3 regions of the Metapseudomonas furukawaii genome follow, and region 3 is predicted to be linked to each of the others. Evidence: riboswitches for the same ligand, from Rfam matches in the RefSeq annotation. Region 3 holds a riboswitch; each other region holds the start of a gene.

Region 1 (5,710 bases), 160 kb from region 3:
GAACGACATCCTCGCCATGACCGAACTGCAGGCCGGCAAGCTCTACCCTCGACGGGAGCCTTTCAGCCTGCGGGGCATGCTGGACAGCCTGCGCGCCCAGTTCGAACCCCGGGCGACGGAGAAGGGGCTGGCCTTCGAGCTCAGCTTCGACCACAAGCTGCCGGATACCCTGGAAGGCGATTCCGGCAAGCTGGCCCAGGCCCTGGGCTACCTGCTGGACAACGCCATCAAGTTCACCCCCCGGGGCCGCGTCGGCCTCAGCGTCAGCGGCCAGGAGACGGAGGCCGGCGGCCTGGCCCTGAGCATCCAGGTGAGTGACACCGGCATCGGCTTCGTCACCCCGCCGGACGGCCTGCTGTACCGGCGCTTCTACCAGCTGGACGGTTCCATGACCCGTGAGTACGGCGGCCTGGGCATCGGCCTCGCCCTCAGCCAGCAACTGGTGGCCCTGCTCGGTGGCGCCCTGTCCCATCAGTCCAGGCCCGGTCATGGCAGCACCTTCACCCTCGACCTGGCCTTCTCGCTTCCCGTCCAGGCCCGGGCCGTGCCCATGCGTCGCCCCGGAGGCCAGCCGGTGCGCCGGCCGGATCAGTGCACCGTGCTGGTGGTGGAGGACAATGCCATCAACCAGCTGGTCACTCGAGGCATGCTGCTCAAGCTCGGCTACCGCGTCGTCACCGCCGACAACGGGGCCGAAGCCCTGGAGCAGATTCGCCGGGAGCCGGTGGACGCCGTGCTGCTGGACTGCCAGATGCCGGTGATGGACGGGTTCGCCACCTGCCGCGCGCTTCGGGCCATGCCCGGTTGCGCGGAGCTGCCGGTGCTGGCCATCACCGCCCACAGCCACAGCGGCGATCGCGAGCGCTGCCTGGCGGCGGGCATGAGCGACTACCTGGCCAAGCCGGTGAAGTTCGAGGAGCTGCGCAGCCTGCTCCATGACTGGCTGCTGTGCCGCCCCGTCGCGGCGGTTCGCTCCCTCAGCTGAGGCACCTTCTCGCAGGCCGGAACGCGGCGGCATTAATGCCATCCTTCGCGGCACCTCTCCCGCTTTCTGCAACCTCTGAATCCTGATTCACTAAAAACAGTGAACCGGGATTCAGACCATGGCCTACCGCACCACCGCCGCACGGCTCGACCGTGACCAGTCGCTGCGCAACCGCATCCTCGCCTGCGCCCATGCCCGGGTGGTGGACGGGGGATTCGCCGCCCTGACCATGCAGGCCCTGGCCGAAGACGCCGGCATCGCCACCGGCAGCCTCTACCGCCATTTCGGCAACAAGGGCGAGCTGGCCGCCGAGGTCTTCGCCCGTGCCAGCCAGCAGGAAGTCGACAGCCTGGCCACTGTCCTGCGGGGCGATGGCAGTGCAGCCGAGCGCCTGGCCCGGGGGTTGCGCCAGTTCGCGGCGCGGGCCTGGAACAGCCGTCGCCTGGCCTTCGCCCTGATCGCCGAGCCGGTGGACCCCGAAGTGGACGAGCAGCGCCTGCTCTACCGCGAGGCCTATGCGGAGCTTTTCGAACGATTGCTTGAAGAGGGACGCGACCGTGGCGAGTTCCAGGTGCCCTCCATCCCCCTGACCGCCGCCTGCCTGGTAGGTGCCATCGCCGAGTCGCTGGTGGGACCGCTGTCGCCTCCGGCCCGCGCCTTGCGCGAAGCCGGGCATCGGGCGGACGACCTCGACAGCGTCTGCGACAACCTCGTGACCTTCTGCCTGCGCGCCCTGGGCGCCGGCCAACCTGCCCTGGAGAACTGAAATGAGCCTGCACGCATCCGCCGAAACCCATGAAGTCTTCAACCAGGTGCCGCCGCTGGAAGGCGCCAACCTCTACCGCGTCGATCTGCCCTTGCAGGAGTGGGTGCGCCGTTACCAGGGCGGTTGGGCCGAGGAACGGCTGGAAACCTACGGCGCCCTGGCCGGTGGGCCCCTGATGGTGGCGGGCTTCCTCGCCAACGAGAACAAGCCGGTGTTCAAGAGCCACGACCGCTATGGCCATCGCATCGACCTGGTGGAGTTCCACCCGGCCTACCACGAGCTCATGGGCGCCGCCATCGCCCACGGCATCCCCACCTCGCCCTGGACCGCCCCCCGCGCGGGCGCCCACGTGGCGCGGGCCGGCATGAGCTACCTGCACAGCCAGGCCGAGGCCGGGAGCGGCTGCCCGCTGACCATGACCTTCGCCAGCGTGCCGGCCCTGCGCCTGCAGCCCGAGGTCGCCGACCAGTGGCTGCCGAAGATCCTTTCCACCGAGTACGACCCCCGCAACCTGCCCATGGAGCAGAAGACCGGCCTGACCATCGGCATGGCCATGACCGAGAAGCAGGGCGGCACCGATGTCCGCGCCAACACCACCCGCGCCCATCCGGTGGGGATCCCCGGGCCGGGGCAGGCCTATGAACTGGTGGGCCACAAATGGTTCTGCTCGGCCCCCATGTGCGACGCCTTCCTGACCCTGGCCTACACCGACAAGGGCCTGTCCTGCTTCCTCCTGCCCCGGCACCGCCCGGATGGCCGCCGCAATGAGTTCTACATCCAGCGCCTGAAGAACAAGCTGGGCAACTGGTCCAATGCCTCCAGCGAAGTGGAGTACCGCGGCGCCCTGGCCTGGATGGTGGGGGAAGAAGGGCGCGGCGTGCCCACCATCATCGAAATGGTCGCGCTGACCCGCTTCGACTGCATGATCGGCTCCAGCGCCCTCATGCGTCAGGCCCTGACCCAGGCCGCCCACCATTGCGCCCACCGCAAGGTCGGCGGCCGCGTGCTGGCCGAACAGCCCCTGATGCAGAACGTCCTGGCCGACCTCGCGCTGGAAAGCGAGGCCGCCCTGGCCCTGACCCTGCGCATGGGCCGGGCCCTGGACAACGCCCATGACGAGCAGGAGGACAGGTTCGCCCGCCTGGTGACGGCGGTGGGCAAGTACTGGATCTGCAAGCGCGCCCCCGCGATGATCAACGAGGCCGCCGAGTGCCTGGGCGGCGCCGGCTACGTCGAGGACAGCATCCTGCCACGCCTCTACCGCGAAGCCCCGGTCAACTCCACCTGGGAAGGGTCGGGCAACGTGCAGTGCCTGGACGTGCTGCGGGCCCTGTCCAAGGAGCCCGGCGTACTCGACGCGCTGTTCGCCGAACTCGGCGACGGCCACGGCGATGCGCGCCTGGCGGGCTTCATCGGCAAGCTGAAGCAGGGCTTCGCCGACACCGGCGACATCCAGTACCGCGCCCGCCAACTGACCGAGGACGTGGCCGTGGCGCTGCAGGCCAAGCTGCTGCTGGAGGCCGGAAACGCCACGGTATCCGATGTCTTCATCGCCAGCCGGCTGGAGGGGCACGGCCGCGTCTACGGCACCCTGCCACGGGGAGTCGATGTCGAGGCGCTGCTGGCCCGCAGCACGCCGCACCTGGTTTGAGTCCATGCCGGCTGGTTCCCGGGCGATTCCGCTGTTCTTTGTGCAGCCGCGACGTTAATGTTGCCGCCGATGGTTCCGACCCCCGAGGTCGGTGAAAAGGGAACAGGGTGAGGCCTCGCAAGGGCCGATTCCCTGGCTGCCCCCGCAACTGTAAGCGGCGCACGATGCCCAACATGCCACTGGCCAGCCGGCCGGGAAGGCGGGCGAAGTACCAAGCCGCGAGCCAGGAGACCTGCCATCGTCACCGGGCCCAGCCCCCAACTCATCAGGTCACCGCGCGGTGGGCGCGGAAAGGAACCGATATGCACATCGAACCCGGCGTCGTCGAAGGCGCCAAGCTCTTCCTCAGCTATGCAACTGCCGTGGCCGGTCTCGGCCTGACGGCGAAACTCGCCCGTGACGCGGTGCGCGAGAACGGCGGCGTCGCCGCCCTGGCGCTGCGCAGCCTGCTCACCACCGCCCTGGTGTTCGGTTTCTTCGAGGTCCTGCCGCACCATCCGGTGGGCGTCTCGGAGGTTCACCTGATCCTCGGCTCCACCCTGCTGCTGATGTTCGGCGCCGGCGCCACCGCCATCGGCCTGGCCGCCGGCCTGTTGATCCAGGGCCTGTTCTTCGCGCCCTTCGACCTGCCGCAGTACGGCATGAACGTGACCACCCTGCTGGTGCCGCTCTGGGGCATCCATGAACTGGCCAGGCGCATCATTCCCGCGCGTACCGCCTATGTGGACACCTCCTACAAGCAGGCCCTGGCGCTGTCCACCGCCTACCAGGGCGGCATCGTCGCCTGGGTCGCCTTCTGGGCCTTCTACGGCCACGGCTTCAGCGCCGAGAACCTGGCGTCCGTGGGCAGCTTCGGCCTCGCCTACATGAGCGTGGTGCTGGTGGAACCGCTGATCGACCTCGGCGTGCTGGCCGCCGCCAAGTCCCTGACCCGCTACAGCCAGGGCCCGCTGTTCAACGTCCGCCTGCACCAGCCGGCCTGACGATTCCGCCCGGCGGCCAGGCCGCCGGGCACTTCGCGTTTTTCGTCGCCTTCCAGGCTGGTCGCGCCGCGTTTGCATGGCGCAAGATAGGGCCGAGTCCCCTGCCAGGAAGCAGACCGTGAGCAGTCCATCGTTCAGCGAATTCGTCGTTGCCGCCACCGCCGAGGAGGCCGTCGACCGCCTCGCCGCCCTCTACCAGCACGCCACCCAGTCCCTCAGCCAGGCCCTCAAGCGCTATATCAAGGAACGGACCCTGCCCAGCGCCGCCGAGCGGGCGCTGTTCCGCTATCCCGAGCTACGGGTCACCTACCACTGCCAGGGCGAGGTCCCCAGCACCGTGCGGGCCTACGCCAAGGTCCAGGTGCCCGGCACCTACAGCGTCACCGTCACCCAGCCCGCGTCATTCCGGGGCTATCTGCTGGACCAGCTGTCGCCGCTGATGGCGGATTACACCGTCACCGTGGAAGTCGGCGTCAGCCAGCAGAACATTCCCTATCCCTATGTGGTGGAGCAGGGCGACGAGCTGGCCGGCTCCGGGGTGACCGCCGCCGAGCTGGCGCGGGTCTTTCCCAGCACCGATCTCTCCGCCGCCAGCGACGGCGTGGCCGACGGCCTGCACGACTGGGACAACGTCGACCTGATGCCCCTGGCCCTGTTCGACGCCGCGCGGGTGGATTTCTCGCTGCGCCGCCTGGTGCACTACACCGGCAGCGACTGGCGCCATGTGCAACCCTGGATCCTGCTGACCAACTACCATCGCTACGTCGACCAGTTCATTCGCCACGGCCTTGACCAGTTGCGCGAGGACCCGCGCTTCCTGCGCATGGTGCTGCCGGGCAACGTGGTGGTGGAGCGGGGCATGGACGAAGGCGAGATGCAGGCGATCATCGACGGCGTGGTCTGGCACCGTTACCAGATGCCGGCTTACCACCTGCAGGCCGCCGATGGCCATGGCGTCACCCTGGTGAACATCGGCGTCGGCCCGTCCAACGCGAAGAACATCACCGACCACCTGGCGGTGCTGCGCCCCCATTGCTGGCTGATGATCGGTCACTGCGGCGGCCTGCGGCAGTCGCAGACCATCGGCGACTACGTGCTGGCCCATGCCTACATGCGCCGTGACGGCATCCTCGACCGGGTGCTGCCGCCGAACATCCCGCTGCCGGCCCTGGCGGAGGTCCAGCAGGCCCTGCAGGAAGCCGCCGCCCTGGTGACCGGTGAGCGGGGCGAAGACCTCAAGCGCCGCCTGCGCACCGGCACCGTGCTGACCTACGACGACCGCAACTGGGAGCTGCGCTGGGCCCAGGAGCGGCCGCTGATCAACC
Region 2 (5,710 bases), 2.6 Mb from region 3:
GCCAGTCCCAGCCCAGCCATTGGCTGCCGAGGACCAGCTCGAGGCCGTCGATGCGGGCCTTGCCGATATTGTTCGGGCCACCGAAGGGGCCCAGGGTGGAGTCGTAGGCAATCAGGTCATCGATATCGTTGCGGAACAGGTTGGCGGACCAGTGCCCCCACTCATGCCGACCGGACAGCGACGCCTCGATGCTTTCGGAGGTCTCGGCATCCAGGTTCGGGTTGCCGTAGCCCGGGTAGTAGAGCTCGTTGAAACTGGGCGCCTTGAAGGCCGTGCCATAACTCAGGCCGAAGCGTACCGCCTCGCTAAGTGCCAATCCCCAAGCGGCGTTGCCAGTGTCGTGGGTGCCGAACTGCTCGTTGTCGTCGCGACGAAGACTGAGCTGCCAGTCCTGGCGACCGTGCTCGCCCAGATACTGGACGAACCCGCCTTCATTCTTGCGCGAGTCCTTGTCGAAGGGGGTGGAGCTGCTGACCTGGTCCCGTTGCCAGTCATAGCCGAGGGTCAGTACATGCCCCTCGGCCAGGGTGACGTCGTTGAGCCAGGATGCACTGTCGCGCTTGGAGTCGAAGCGAGCATCGAACTGGCCATCCACTTCGCTGCGGGACCTGTCCTCGCTGCGACCGGCCTGCAGGGTGACGTCCCACGCCTCGAGCGGACTGAAGCGCGCCCGGCCGCCCGTGACCGACTGGCGGTTGTCGGCATTGGCATCGTGCCCCCCCAGGGGATGGAAGAAGCCGAAGCGGTCGATATCGTCGTAGTCGTTATGCGCCCTGGCACGCATCAGGGTGCCGTCCAGCTCCAGTCCGTTGTCGAAACGGAGTCCCGCCCGCAGGGTGCCGGACAGATTGCGATAGCCGTCGGCGTCCGGCTCGTAGTAATTGCTCCCCTGGCGACGGGAGTTGATGCCATCGGTGTCCTGGCTGCTGACGCCCAGGTTGTACCAGGCCTTGTCGTCGCCACCGGCCACGCCGGCGCTGCCTTCATAGCTGTCGTGAGTACCGTAGCCGGCGGAGAACCAGGGTTTGGCACGACCATCGCCACCGCCCTTGCGGGTGAAGATCTGGATTACGCCACCGATGGCTTCCGAGCCATAGAGGCTGGAGCGCGGACCACGAACCACTTCGATGCGCTCGATCAGCTCCACCGGAAGGTCCTGGAAGGCTGTCAGGCCGGCGCTGACCGACCCCACCTTGACCCCGTCGATCAGCACCAGGACGTGGTCGGACTCGGCGCCACGCATGAACAAGGTGGTGTTCTTGCCCGGGCCGCCATTGTTGCTCAGGGTCACCCCCGGCACCCTGCGCAGCAGCTCGGGCACCGACCGGGCCTGGCTCCGCTCGATCTCCTCACGATCGATCACCGTGGTCGCGGCCAGGCTGGCCCTGACCGGCCGTTCGCTGCGGGTGGCGGTGACCACCTGTTCGTCCAGGGTCAGGGGCGCGGCGGCCAGGAAGCTGGAAAGGGATGTGCCGCCCAGCAGCGCAAAGGCCGCGGGCTTGATTAAAGGCTTGCGAATCAAGATCTGCTCTCCGTCGCGCCACCCGCGCGACATCTGTGGGGTCTGCAGGGCGGAAGGTCCGCCGTGCGCTGGTTGCACCAGGCCGGTCTCCGGGCTTGCGAGTGGAGCCTGGCTCCCCTGCCGCGCCTTCCCATGCGTGTGCACAGTGGCCGAATGCGGCTGTCGACTCGCCTACCGTTGCGGGGGCAGCGCCGGAATCTCCCATGGGGGATGGACCGGCTTCCCTGTTTCACCCCTTCGACGCAAGGTCAAGGGGCACCTGAGGCAGGCGCGAAGGGTAGAGGGTCGTCGGGACAGCGTCAATCGCACCCGCCGATCAGTGCCTCGGCGTGAATCCAGCGGGCTTGCCGGCCAGCCAGTCGACGAAGGTGCGCAGTCGCTCGTCGGCCAGGAGCGCTTCGCGGGTGTTGAAGGTGAGCGCCAGCTCCTTCTCGCTGAACAACCTGTGGATCTGGTTGTGGCAAGGGCGGCACACCCAGAGCGTGGCGGTGATGCGCTCGATGCGATCGAAGCGCTTCTGCACGTAAGGCTTGTCGTGGAGCGCCCTGGGGATCAGGTGATGGCGGGTCAGCGCGGCGGCGCGCCTGCAGAGTTCGCAAACGTCCGGCTGGGGTGGCAGGCGGATGGACTCGGCCATGGTCCTCGCTCAGCGCTTGCGGCAGAGGGTCAGGCCATCGCCCAGGGGAAGCAGGGACAGGTCGACGCGGGCGTCGTCCCGCAACGCGCGATTCAGCGCCTGGATGGCGCGGGTGTCCTCGCTTTCAGGCTCGACCTCCAGCACCCGACCGCTCCAGAGCACGTTATCGAACAGGATCAGGCCACCCGGCCGGACCAGGCGCAACGCTTCCTCCAGGTAGACGGGGTAGTTGGCCTTGTCGGCGTCGATGAACGCCAGGTCGAAGGCACCGTCTGCCAGGGTCGCCAGGGTGTCCAGGGCCGGTCCCAGGCGCAGCTCGATGCGCTCGGCCACACCGGCTTCCGCCCAGTAGCGCCGTGCGATGGCGTTGTAGTCGCCCGGCAGGTCGCAGCACAGCAGCCGGCCGTCCTCCGGCAGTTCGGCGGCCATGCAGAGGGCGCTGTAGCCGGTGAAGGTGCCCACTTCGAGGATGCGACGGGCGCCGATCAGCTTCACCAGCAATGCCAGGAACTGGCCCTGCTCGGGCGCCACCTGCCAACGCGCCATGGGCAGCGCGAGGGTTTCTTCCCTAAGGCGCGCGAGCAGGGGCGACTCCCGCAGCGAGACCTCGAGGAGATAGCCATACAGGGCGTCGTCGAGGTTGAGCGTGCGGTTGGTCATGACGGACCTCACTGAGTCTGGGCAAATCGTGGATCGAAGAGTACGCGCTTGGCGCTGAGATAGCTGCGTTGCCAGTAGCTGTTCGACAGGCTGTCCAGACGAACCGTACCGCCAGTGCGCGGCGCATGGACGAAACGTCCCTCGCCCACATAGATGCCGGCATGGCTGACCTGACCACCACCGTTGGTGGCGAAGAACACCAGGTCGCCACTCTGCAGCGCGCTGAGCCCGACGTTCGGCGCGCCCATGGCGATCATCTCTCGGGTGGAGCGCGGCAGCTGGATACCAGCCACGTCGCGGTAGACGTAACCGATCAGGCCACTGCAATCGAAGCCGCTGTCAGGTGTATTGCCGCCCCAGCGATAGGGCGTGCCCACCAGCCCCAGGGCGCGAAACAGGACATCTTCCGCCACGGGGGAAAACTGGGCGGGCGGCGCGCGAACGACAGGGGGCGGCGTTGGCGGCGCCTTGCTCGAGCAGGCGGTGAGCAGCGCAGCCAGGGCGAGAATGGCAAGGCGATCCGGTGCGAGCATGGCAAGTCAGTCCTGACTTGAGGAATGCACGCTAATGTGCTGATCTCACAGTGATATTGCAAGTGGAAGCTGCACGACTGGGCAGAAAAAAGCCGAGGCGGTCATTCGACGGCCTCGGCTTTTCGTTTGGCGCCAAGGATCAACGGTGCAGCGGGCTGCGGCCCTGGGCGGCGCTATTCATCGCCAGGACGCGCTTGGCTTCCATGTAGCTGGCCTTCCAGTAACGGTCGTGGAGACTGTCGACACGAACACCGCCACTGCGGCTGCTGCTGGAATGAATGAACTGGTCGTCGCCGATATAGATGCCGGCGTGACTGACACGGCCGCGGCCGCGGTTGTTGAAGAAGACGATATCGCCGGGCTGCAGTTCGCTGCGGGCAATGACCGGGGCGTCCAGGTTGATCATCTCGCGGGTGGAACGCGGCAACTGGATGCCAGCCTCTTCCTTGAACAGGTACCCGACGAAGCCGCTGCAATCGAAGCCGGTCTTCAGGGAACGACCACCGAAGCGGTAGGGCGTGCCCACCAGCTCGAAACCGCGCTCCAGCAGACCATCGGCCAGGGACGGCATCTGATAGGGCTCGTCGTCGGTGAGGTTGGCCAGATCCAGGGCGCTCGGCTCGCGATCGTCGATCATCGAGTCCGGGGCGCCGTCCGCGACAGGGGCGGCAGCCTGGGTCTGGGACGGCTGCTGCACAGTGCCTGCGCAAGCGGCGAGAAAGAGTGCGAAGGTAAGAGGCACGAGGGGTGCGAAGCGCTTGAGCATGGGCACGACCGTGTCGAATGAAATTTGAAGAAGGCGCGACTATGCCCTCTATCAACCTCATTTGCAAATTTAATCGCCCGTAATGTGACTCAGCAGCTCTTCCAGAACATCTAAGGCCTTTCCTTTCAGGTGGACGTCGACCACAGGACTGAGGTCGGTGAGCGCAGGATTGATTTCCGCCGTGAAACCGCCAGCCTGGCGGGTGCGAAAAACAGGCTCGATGATGTAGGGAAAGCTCGCCGTGGTTCCCACCGAGATCACCGCATCGAATCCCTTGCGTAGCTCGGCGTAGAGGCTGTCGATGGCCTGCTCAGGGAGCATTTCCTCGAACAGCACCACGGGAGGCCGGAGGATACCACCACAACTGTCGCATCTGGGAGGCAATTCTCCTGCCAAATGTCGGGAAAGCTCCTGACTCTCCGCGCCGCATGACTGGCAGAACAGCGGCGCCAGCTCGCCATGGATCTCGATCAGGCGCTCCGGTGGCGACCCCGCCTGGCGGTGGTAGCCGTCGATGTTCTGGGTCAGCACCCAGCATTCGGGCTTCAGCGCCTGCAGGCGGGCGATGGCTCGATGCCCTGCGTTGGGACGTGCCGAAAGGCAGGCGCGCCCGAGTTGTGCGAGGTATTTCCAGCAGAGCGCCGGATCACGCTGCAACATGGGCCCTGACAGCGCCCGCTCGATGGGCATCCCCTCCTCAGTCCGGCCGTTGTAAAGGCCACCCAGTCCCCGATAGGTGGGCAACCCCGAATCGGCGGAAAGTCCCGCCCCGGTGATCACCAGGATTCGCTTGGCGGCCTTCAGCGCGGCCGCGACCCTGCGTACATCCGACATCGCCCTCCTCCTTCCCTGGCCGGCGCCTACCGACAGGGCTCAGTGATTGACGGTATGGGCCAGCATGACCGAAAGCTGGCACAAGGGCCGGCCGCTTTCGGCATGCCACTGATTGAAGGCCGCCTGCACCTGGGCCAGGTCCTTCTGACTGGTGGGCGCCTTGTCGATGACACCCTGCGCCTTGAGCGCGGCCACCATGTCATCGGTGGGGATGAAGGTGTCCTTGCCCACCATGCGCAGGAAACGCGGCGCGGACAGCCCACCCAACTGATTTCCATGCTTGGCCAGGTACTTCCACAGGCCAACGATGTCGGTCACCGGCCAATCGGCGACCAGCGCGCCGAAGCTGCCCTTCTCCCGCGCCGCGTCCAGCACGAACTGGGCATTGCGCGGCACGCTCTTGAGCTTGCCCAGGTGGCGAATCAGGCGGGTGTCCTGCATCAACCGCTCGAGGTGCTCCGCGCTCATCAGCACCACCTTCTGCGGGTCGAAGCCGAAGAACACTTCTTCGAAGGCCGGCCACTTGGCGTCCACCAGGCTGTGCTTGAGGCCCGCGCGGAACACCCGCAGCGCCATCAGCGACAGGTAGCGATCATCGGTGACCGCTCGCAGTTCCGCCTCGCCGCGCGGCTGCGGCAGCCTCGCCTCAAGGGCCTCGACCGAACCGAAGCGATTCAGGCAGTACTCATGGAGCCAGCGGTAATCACGCATGGAGGGGGGCCTTGGCGGAAACGGATCGACTCAAAGGTTCACCAGAT
Region 3 (5,710 bases):
GAAGGCCACCAGAGTCGACTCGCTCTGCAGGGTCACGGCGTTGGCCACCAGGCGGCCGCCCGGCTTGAGCCGCGCCCAGCACTGCGCCAGTACGCCGGGGTCGGTGACGCCGCCGCCGATGAAGATGGCATCCGGCGCCGGCAGACCCTCCAGCGCCGCCGGGGCCTCGCCGGCCACCAGTTGCAGCCCGGGCACGCCCAGGGCGTCGCGGTTGTGCCGGATGTGCGCCTGGCGTCCGGCATTGGCCTCGATGGCCAGGGCCCGGCAGGCGGGATGGGCGCGCATCCATTCGATGCCGATGGAGCCGCAGCCGGCGCCCACGTCCCACAGCAGCTCGCCGGGGCGCGGCGCCAGGCGGGCCAGGGTGATGGCGCGGACATCGCGCTTGGTGAGCTGGCCATCGTGGCGGTAGGCGTCGTCGGGCAGCCCGCAGGTCACCGGCAGCGCGCGGGTGCCGGGATCGGCCGCCACCTCCACCGCCACCAGGTTGAGGTCGGCCACCTCCACGGCGCTCCAGGCGCTGGCCAGGCCGTCGAGCCGGCGTTCGAGGGGACCACCCAGATGCTCCAGCACGGTGAGGCGACTGGCGCCGAAACCGGCCGCCACCAGCAGGGACGCGAGGCTCGCCGGGGTGCCGCCGTCGTTGCTCAGCACCAGCAGCCGCGCGCCGGGGTGCAGGTGGCCATTGAGCACCGCCAGGGGCCGCGCCACGGTGGAGAGCAGCGTCACCTCCTGCAGCGGCCAGCCCAGGCGCGCCGCTGCCAGGGAAGCGGACGAAGGCGCCGGCAGCACCCGCAGCTCCTCGGCCGGCACCTGACGCGCCAGGCTGGCGCCCACGCCGAACAGCATCGGGTCGCCACTGGCCAGCACGCACAGCGTCGTGCCCCGTCGCGCCAGCACCGGCTCCAGGGAGAAGGGGCTCGGCCAGGGTGTACGCACGGCACGGATGCAGCGCGGCAACAGCGCCAGCTGGCGCGGCGCCCCCACCACTTCGGCGGCGCCCAGCAGCGCATGCCGGGCGGCCTTGCCCAGCCCCCCGTAGCCGTCCTCACCGATACCCACAACCGTCAGCCAGGGCTGCATGGAAACTCCCGTTTCTACCGAGGTGTCAGCCGCTTGCCCTTCCGACAGGCAGCCTTTTCCTCATGTCGCTCAAAGCGGGCATAATAGCGCCCTTCATCGGTTGCCGGCGCCTGCCAGAGGTGCTGGCCGGGGGTCGTGACGAGGGTATTTCCCGTGCGATGCCCTGAGGGAACACGGTCGCACCGTGGCTGCCCCCGCAACTGTAAGCAGCGAGTCCACGCACCCTGGCCACTGAGCACCGCTCGGGAAGGCCGCGAAGGATGACGACCTGCCAGCCAGGAGACCTGCCGGTGAAACCAGTCGCGTGTGAGCGCATCGGGCGGGGTGTATCGATGCAAGCGTGTCCCTGGGCCAGGGATATTCCGGTCGCCGCGACGCCAACCAGGGTGACCCGTTGAAACAGGCCGAATCCGCTGCCACCTCCGTCCGCCCCTCGGCCTGCCCGGGGTTGCTGCGCATCGTGCAATCCGGCGATGGCGGCCTCTGTCGCATCAAGCTGCCCTGTGGCCGCCTCCACGCCCACCAGGCCCGTGCCGTGGCCGCCGCCGCGCGGCAGCAGGCCAGCGGCGTGATCGAGGCCACCAACCGCGCCAACCTGCAGATCCGTGGCGTGCGCCCCGGCGCCGAAGGCGCGCTGATCGAGACGTTGCTGGCCGCCGACCTGGGTGCGCCCTCCCCCGGCGCCGATGACCTGCGCAACCTGATGGTCAGCCCGCTGCTGGGCCTGGAGCCCGGCGTCGGCCAGACGGTCGCCGCCCTGGCCGAGCGCCTGCTGGCACTGCTGCAGGACACCCCGCGCTTCCATGCCCTGTCGCCCAAGTTCGCCCTGCTGCTGGACGGCGGCGAACCCCTGGCCATGCTGGAACACCCCCACGACATCTGGCTCGCTGCCCTCGGGCCGCAGGCCGACGCGCCCTTCGCCTTCGGCCTGGCCGGGTGCCCGCCGCTGCGCGCGGACGACGCCCCCGCCTTCGGCGCCGTGCCCGCCGCACAGGTGCCGGCCCTGGTGGAGGCGCTGCTGCAGCTCTTCCTCGACCGCGCCCGCCCGGAGCAGACACGCATGCGCCACCTGCTGGCCGACCTCGGCCCCGCCGCCTTGGTGGCGGAGCTGGAACGCCGACTCGGCACGCCCCTGCAGCCGTTGCCGGACTGGCGCCGCGACACCGCCGCCACCCTCGGCCACCTGGGCCCCGTGGACGGCCGCCATGCCGGCGCCGCCGCGCCCCTCGGCCGCCTCGACGCCGCTCAACTGGACGCCCTGGCGGACCTGGCGGACCAGCAGAGCGACGGCCAACTGCGCCTCACCCCCTGGCAATCGGTGCTGCTGCCGGCCCCCCGCGACCTCGACGGCACCCTCGCCGCCCTCGCCGCCCTGGGCTTGGTCACCGACGCCACCGCCCCGCTGGCCCGGCTCATCGCCTGCACCGGCTCCGCCGGCTGCCCACGCAGCCTCGCCGACACCAAGGCCGACGCCCTGGCCCTGGCGCCCCGCCTGCCACCCGAGGTGCAGCTGCACCTGACCGGCTGCCCGCGCTCCTGCGCCGCCGCCCACGTCGCGCCCTTCACCCTGCTGGCCCGCGCACCGGGCCGCTACGACCTCTACCAGCGCGCTCGCGACGGCTTCGGCCGGCTGCTGGCGAGCGACCTCGACCTCGAACAGGCCAGCGACCGACTGGCCGCCACTCCTGACAGCTGGAGCTCCTCCGAATGATCGATTACATCCGCGATGGTCAGGAGATCTATCGCCACTCCTTCTCCATCATCCGCGCCGAGGCGGACCTCAGCGCCATCCCGCCGGACCTGGAGAAGCTCGCCGTGCGGGTGATCCACGCCTGCGGCATGGTCGATGTGGTGCAGGACCTGGCCTTCTCCCCCGGCGCCGGCACCGCCGGCCGGGCCGCCCTGGCAGCCGGCGCGCCGATCCTCTGCGATGCGCGCATGGTGGCCGAGGGCGTCACCCGCGCCCGCCTGCCGGCGGACAACCGGGTGATCTGCACCCTCAACGACCCCGGCGTACCGGAGCTGGCCCGCGAACTGGGCAACACCCGCTCGGCGGTGGCCCTGGAGCACTGGCGCGAACACCTGGAAGGCAGCGTGGTGGTGATCGGCAACGCTCCCACCGCGCTGTTCTACCTGCTGGAAATGCTCGACGCCGGCGCACCGAAGCCGGCGCTGATCCTGGGCTTCCCGGTGGGCTTCGTCGGCGCAGCCGAGTCCAAGGACCTGCTCGCCGCCGACAGCCGGGGCGTGCCCTACGTGGTGGTGCGCGGCCGCCGGGGCGGCAGCGCCATGGCGGCGGCGGCGGTCAACGCCCTGGCCACGGAGGTGGAATGATGAGCGGCAAGGGACGGCTGATCGGCCTCGGCGTGGGCCCGGGCGATCCGGAACTGATCACGGTCAAGGCCCTGCGCCTGCTGCAATCGGCGCAGGTGGTGGGCTACTTCGTCGCCAAGGCCAAGGCCAATCGGGGCGAGGGCGGCAACGCCTTCGGCATCATCGAGCAGCACCTCGGCGAGGCCCAGCAGCGCATGCCGCTGGTCTACCCGGTGACCACCGAGAAGCTGGAGCCGCCGCTGTCCTACGAGACGGTGATCAGCGACTTCTACGACACCGCCGCCCAGCAGGTGGCCCAGCACCTGGACGCCGGGCGCGACGTGGCGGTGATCTGCGAGGGCGACCCCTTCTTCTACGGCTCCTACATGTACCTGCACGACCGCCTGGCCGACCGCTACGAGGTGGACGTGGTCCCCGGCGTCTGCTCCATGCTCGGCAGCGCGGCGATGCTCGGCCTGCCCCTGGTGTACCGCAACCAGAGCCTCTCGGTGCTCTCCGGGGTGCTCCCCGAGGACGAGCTCAAGGCTCGGCTGGCCACCGCCGAGGCCGCCGTGGTCATGAAGCTCGGCCGCAACTTCGACAAGGTGCGCCGGGTGCTGGTGGAGCTGGGCCTGGCCGACCGCGCCCATTACGTCGAGCGCGCCACCATGGCCAACCAGCGCATCGTGGCGCTGGACGAGGTGGATCCGATGGCCTCGCCCTATTTCTCGATGATCCTGGTCCCCGGCCAGAAATGGAGGGGCTGATGAAGGCCCCCGCCATCGTCCTCCTCGGCAACGGCGGCCTGGCCGTCGCCCGCCGCCTCCAGGGACTTTATCCACAGGCCCGGGTGCTCGGCCTCGCCGGGCGCGTCGAAGGCGCCGACGAGCCCTACAGTGAATTCGGCGAGACCCTGCGCGAGCTGTATCGCAACGACACGCCGATCATCGCCCTGTGCGCCGCCGGCATCGTCATCCGCACCCTGGCGCCGCTGCTGGCGAGCAAGGGCGCCGAACCGCCGGTGCTGGCCCTGGCCGAGGACGGCAGTGCCGTGGTGCCGCTGCTCGGCGGCCTCGGCGGGGTCAACCGCATGGCCCGCGAGATCGCCGCCTGCCTGGAGGTGGCCCCGGCCATCACCACCAGCGGCGAACTGCGCTTCGGCACCTGCCTGCTGGACCCGCCATCCGGCTACGCCCTGGCCGACCTGGAACAGGGCAAGCGCTTCGTCGCCGACCTGCTCGGCGGCGAGACGATGCAGGTGGCCGGCGACGCGCCCTGGCTGGAGGCGGTCGCCCTGCCCCGCGACAGCGCCGCGAAGCTGACCCTGCACATCACCCCCGAACAGCGCCCCGCCGCCCGCGACGAACTGCTGATCCACCCCCGGGTGCTGGCCGTGCGCGTCGACGGCGACGCCTCGGCCGAGGCCATCCGCGAGGCCCTGGTAAGTGCCGGCCTGGCACCCCAGGCGCTGGCCTGCCTGGTGGCCGACCCGGCGCGCATGACCGACGCCGGCCTCGCTGCTGCCGCCGCCGAACTCGCGGTGCCGCTGCGCTTCGCCGCCGAGGACGCCGACCTACCCAGTCCCGTGGCCCGTATCGGCGACCTGCGCCTCTACCGCGCCCAGGCGCCCCTGGACCCGGCGCGCATCGGCCAGGCCCGAGGCCGCCTGACGGTGATCGGCCTCGGCCCCGGCGACCCGGTCTTCATGACCCCGGCCACCCGCCAGGCCCTGGACGAAGCCCAGGACCTGCTGGGCTACGAAACCTACATCCGCATGGCCGGCCCCCTGCGCGCCGACCAGGTGGCCCACTGCACCGACAACCGCGAAGAGCTGCAACGCGCCCGCCACGCCTTCGAGCTGGCGGCCAGCGGGCGCCGGGTGGTGGTGGTGTCATCCGGCGATCCGGGCGTGTTCGCCATGGCCGCCGCCGTGCTGGAAGCCCTGGACGAGGCCCGCGACCCGGCCTGGCTGCGGGTGGACCTGCAGATCCAGCCGGGCGTCTCCGCCGCCCTGGCCACCGCCGCCAGGGCCGGCGCGCCGCTGGGCCACGACTTCTGCCTGATCTCGCTCTCGGACAACCTCAAGCCCTGGGACATGATCGAACGGCGCCTCGACCACGCCGGTGCCGCCGACTTCGCCATGGCCTTCTACAACCCCATTTCCAGGGCACGCCCCTGGCAACTGGGCCGCGCCCTGGAGATCGTCCGCCAGCACCGTGGACCCGAGACCCTGGTGGTGCTCGGGCGCGACATCGGCCGCCCGGCGGAGAAGCTGACGGTGACCTGCCTCGGCGACCTGCTGCCCGAACAGGTG

The links. A riboswitch is a leader RNA that binds a small molecule or an ion and turns the genes downstream of it on or off. The one in region 3 is predicted to bind cobalamin.
Region 1: it holds a riboswitch for cobalamin, as region 3 does, so the genes downstream of both, KF707C_RS03875 (energy-coupling factor ABC transporter permease) here and cobG (precorrin-3B synthase) in region 3, are expected to answer to the same signal.
Region 2: it holds a riboswitch for cobalamin, as region 3 does, so the genes downstream of both, btuB (TonB-dependent vitamin B12 receptor) here and cobG (precorrin-3B synthase) in region 3, are expected to answer to the same signal.

The regions. Positions count from the first base shown of each region.
Region 1 covers NZ_AP014862.1:828,999-834,708, forward strand. The annotation lists gene KF707C_RS03860 (hybrid sensor histidine kinase/response regulator) at 1-985, shown strand, start outside; gene KF707C_RS03865 (TetR/AcrR family transcriptional regulator) at 1,104-1,751, shown strand; gene KF707C_RS03870 (acyl-CoA dehydrogenase family protein) at 1,753-3,402, shown strand; cobalamin riboswitch at 3,456-3,656, shown strand; gene KF707C_RS03875 (energy-coupling factor ABC transporter permease) at 3,705-4,385, shown strand; gene amn (AMP nucleosidase) at 4,504-5,710, shown strand, end outside.
Region 2 covers NZ_AP014862.1:4,250,375-4,256,084, forward strand. The annotation lists gene btuB (TonB-dependent vitamin B12 receptor) at 1-1,519, opposite strand, end outside; cobalamin riboswitch at 1,586-1,800, opposite strand; gene KF707C_RS19595 (hypothetical protein) at 1,839-2,159, opposite strand; gene KF707C_RS19600 (O-methyltransferase) at 2,169-2,819, opposite strand; gene KF707C_RS19605 (C40 family peptidase) at 2,828-3,352, opposite strand; gene KF707C_RS19610 (C40 family peptidase) at 3,492-4,118, opposite strand; gene KF707C_RS19615 (NAD-dependent deacylase) at 4,188-4,952, opposite strand; gene KF707C_RS19620 (DNA-3-methyladenine glycosylase I) at 4,992-5,663, opposite strand; gene ttcA (tRNA 2-thiocytidine(32) synthetase TtcA) at 5,694-5,710, opposite strand, start outside.
Region 3 covers NZ_AP014862.1:666,277-671,986, reverse strand. The annotation lists gene KF707C_RS03105 (bifunctional cobalt-precorrin-7 (C(5))-methyltransferase/cobalt-precorrin-6B (C(15))-methyltransferase) at 1-1,083, opposite strand, end outside; cobalamin riboswitch at 1,218-1,389, shown strand; gene cobG (precorrin-3B synthase) at 1,478-2,794, shown strand; gene KF707C_RS03095 (precorrin-8X methylmutase) at 2,791-3,417, shown strand; gene KF707C_RS03090 (precorrin-2 C(20)-methyltransferase) at 3,414-4,163, shown strand; gene cobJ (precorrin-3B C(17)-methyltransferase) at 4,163-5,710, shown strand, end outside.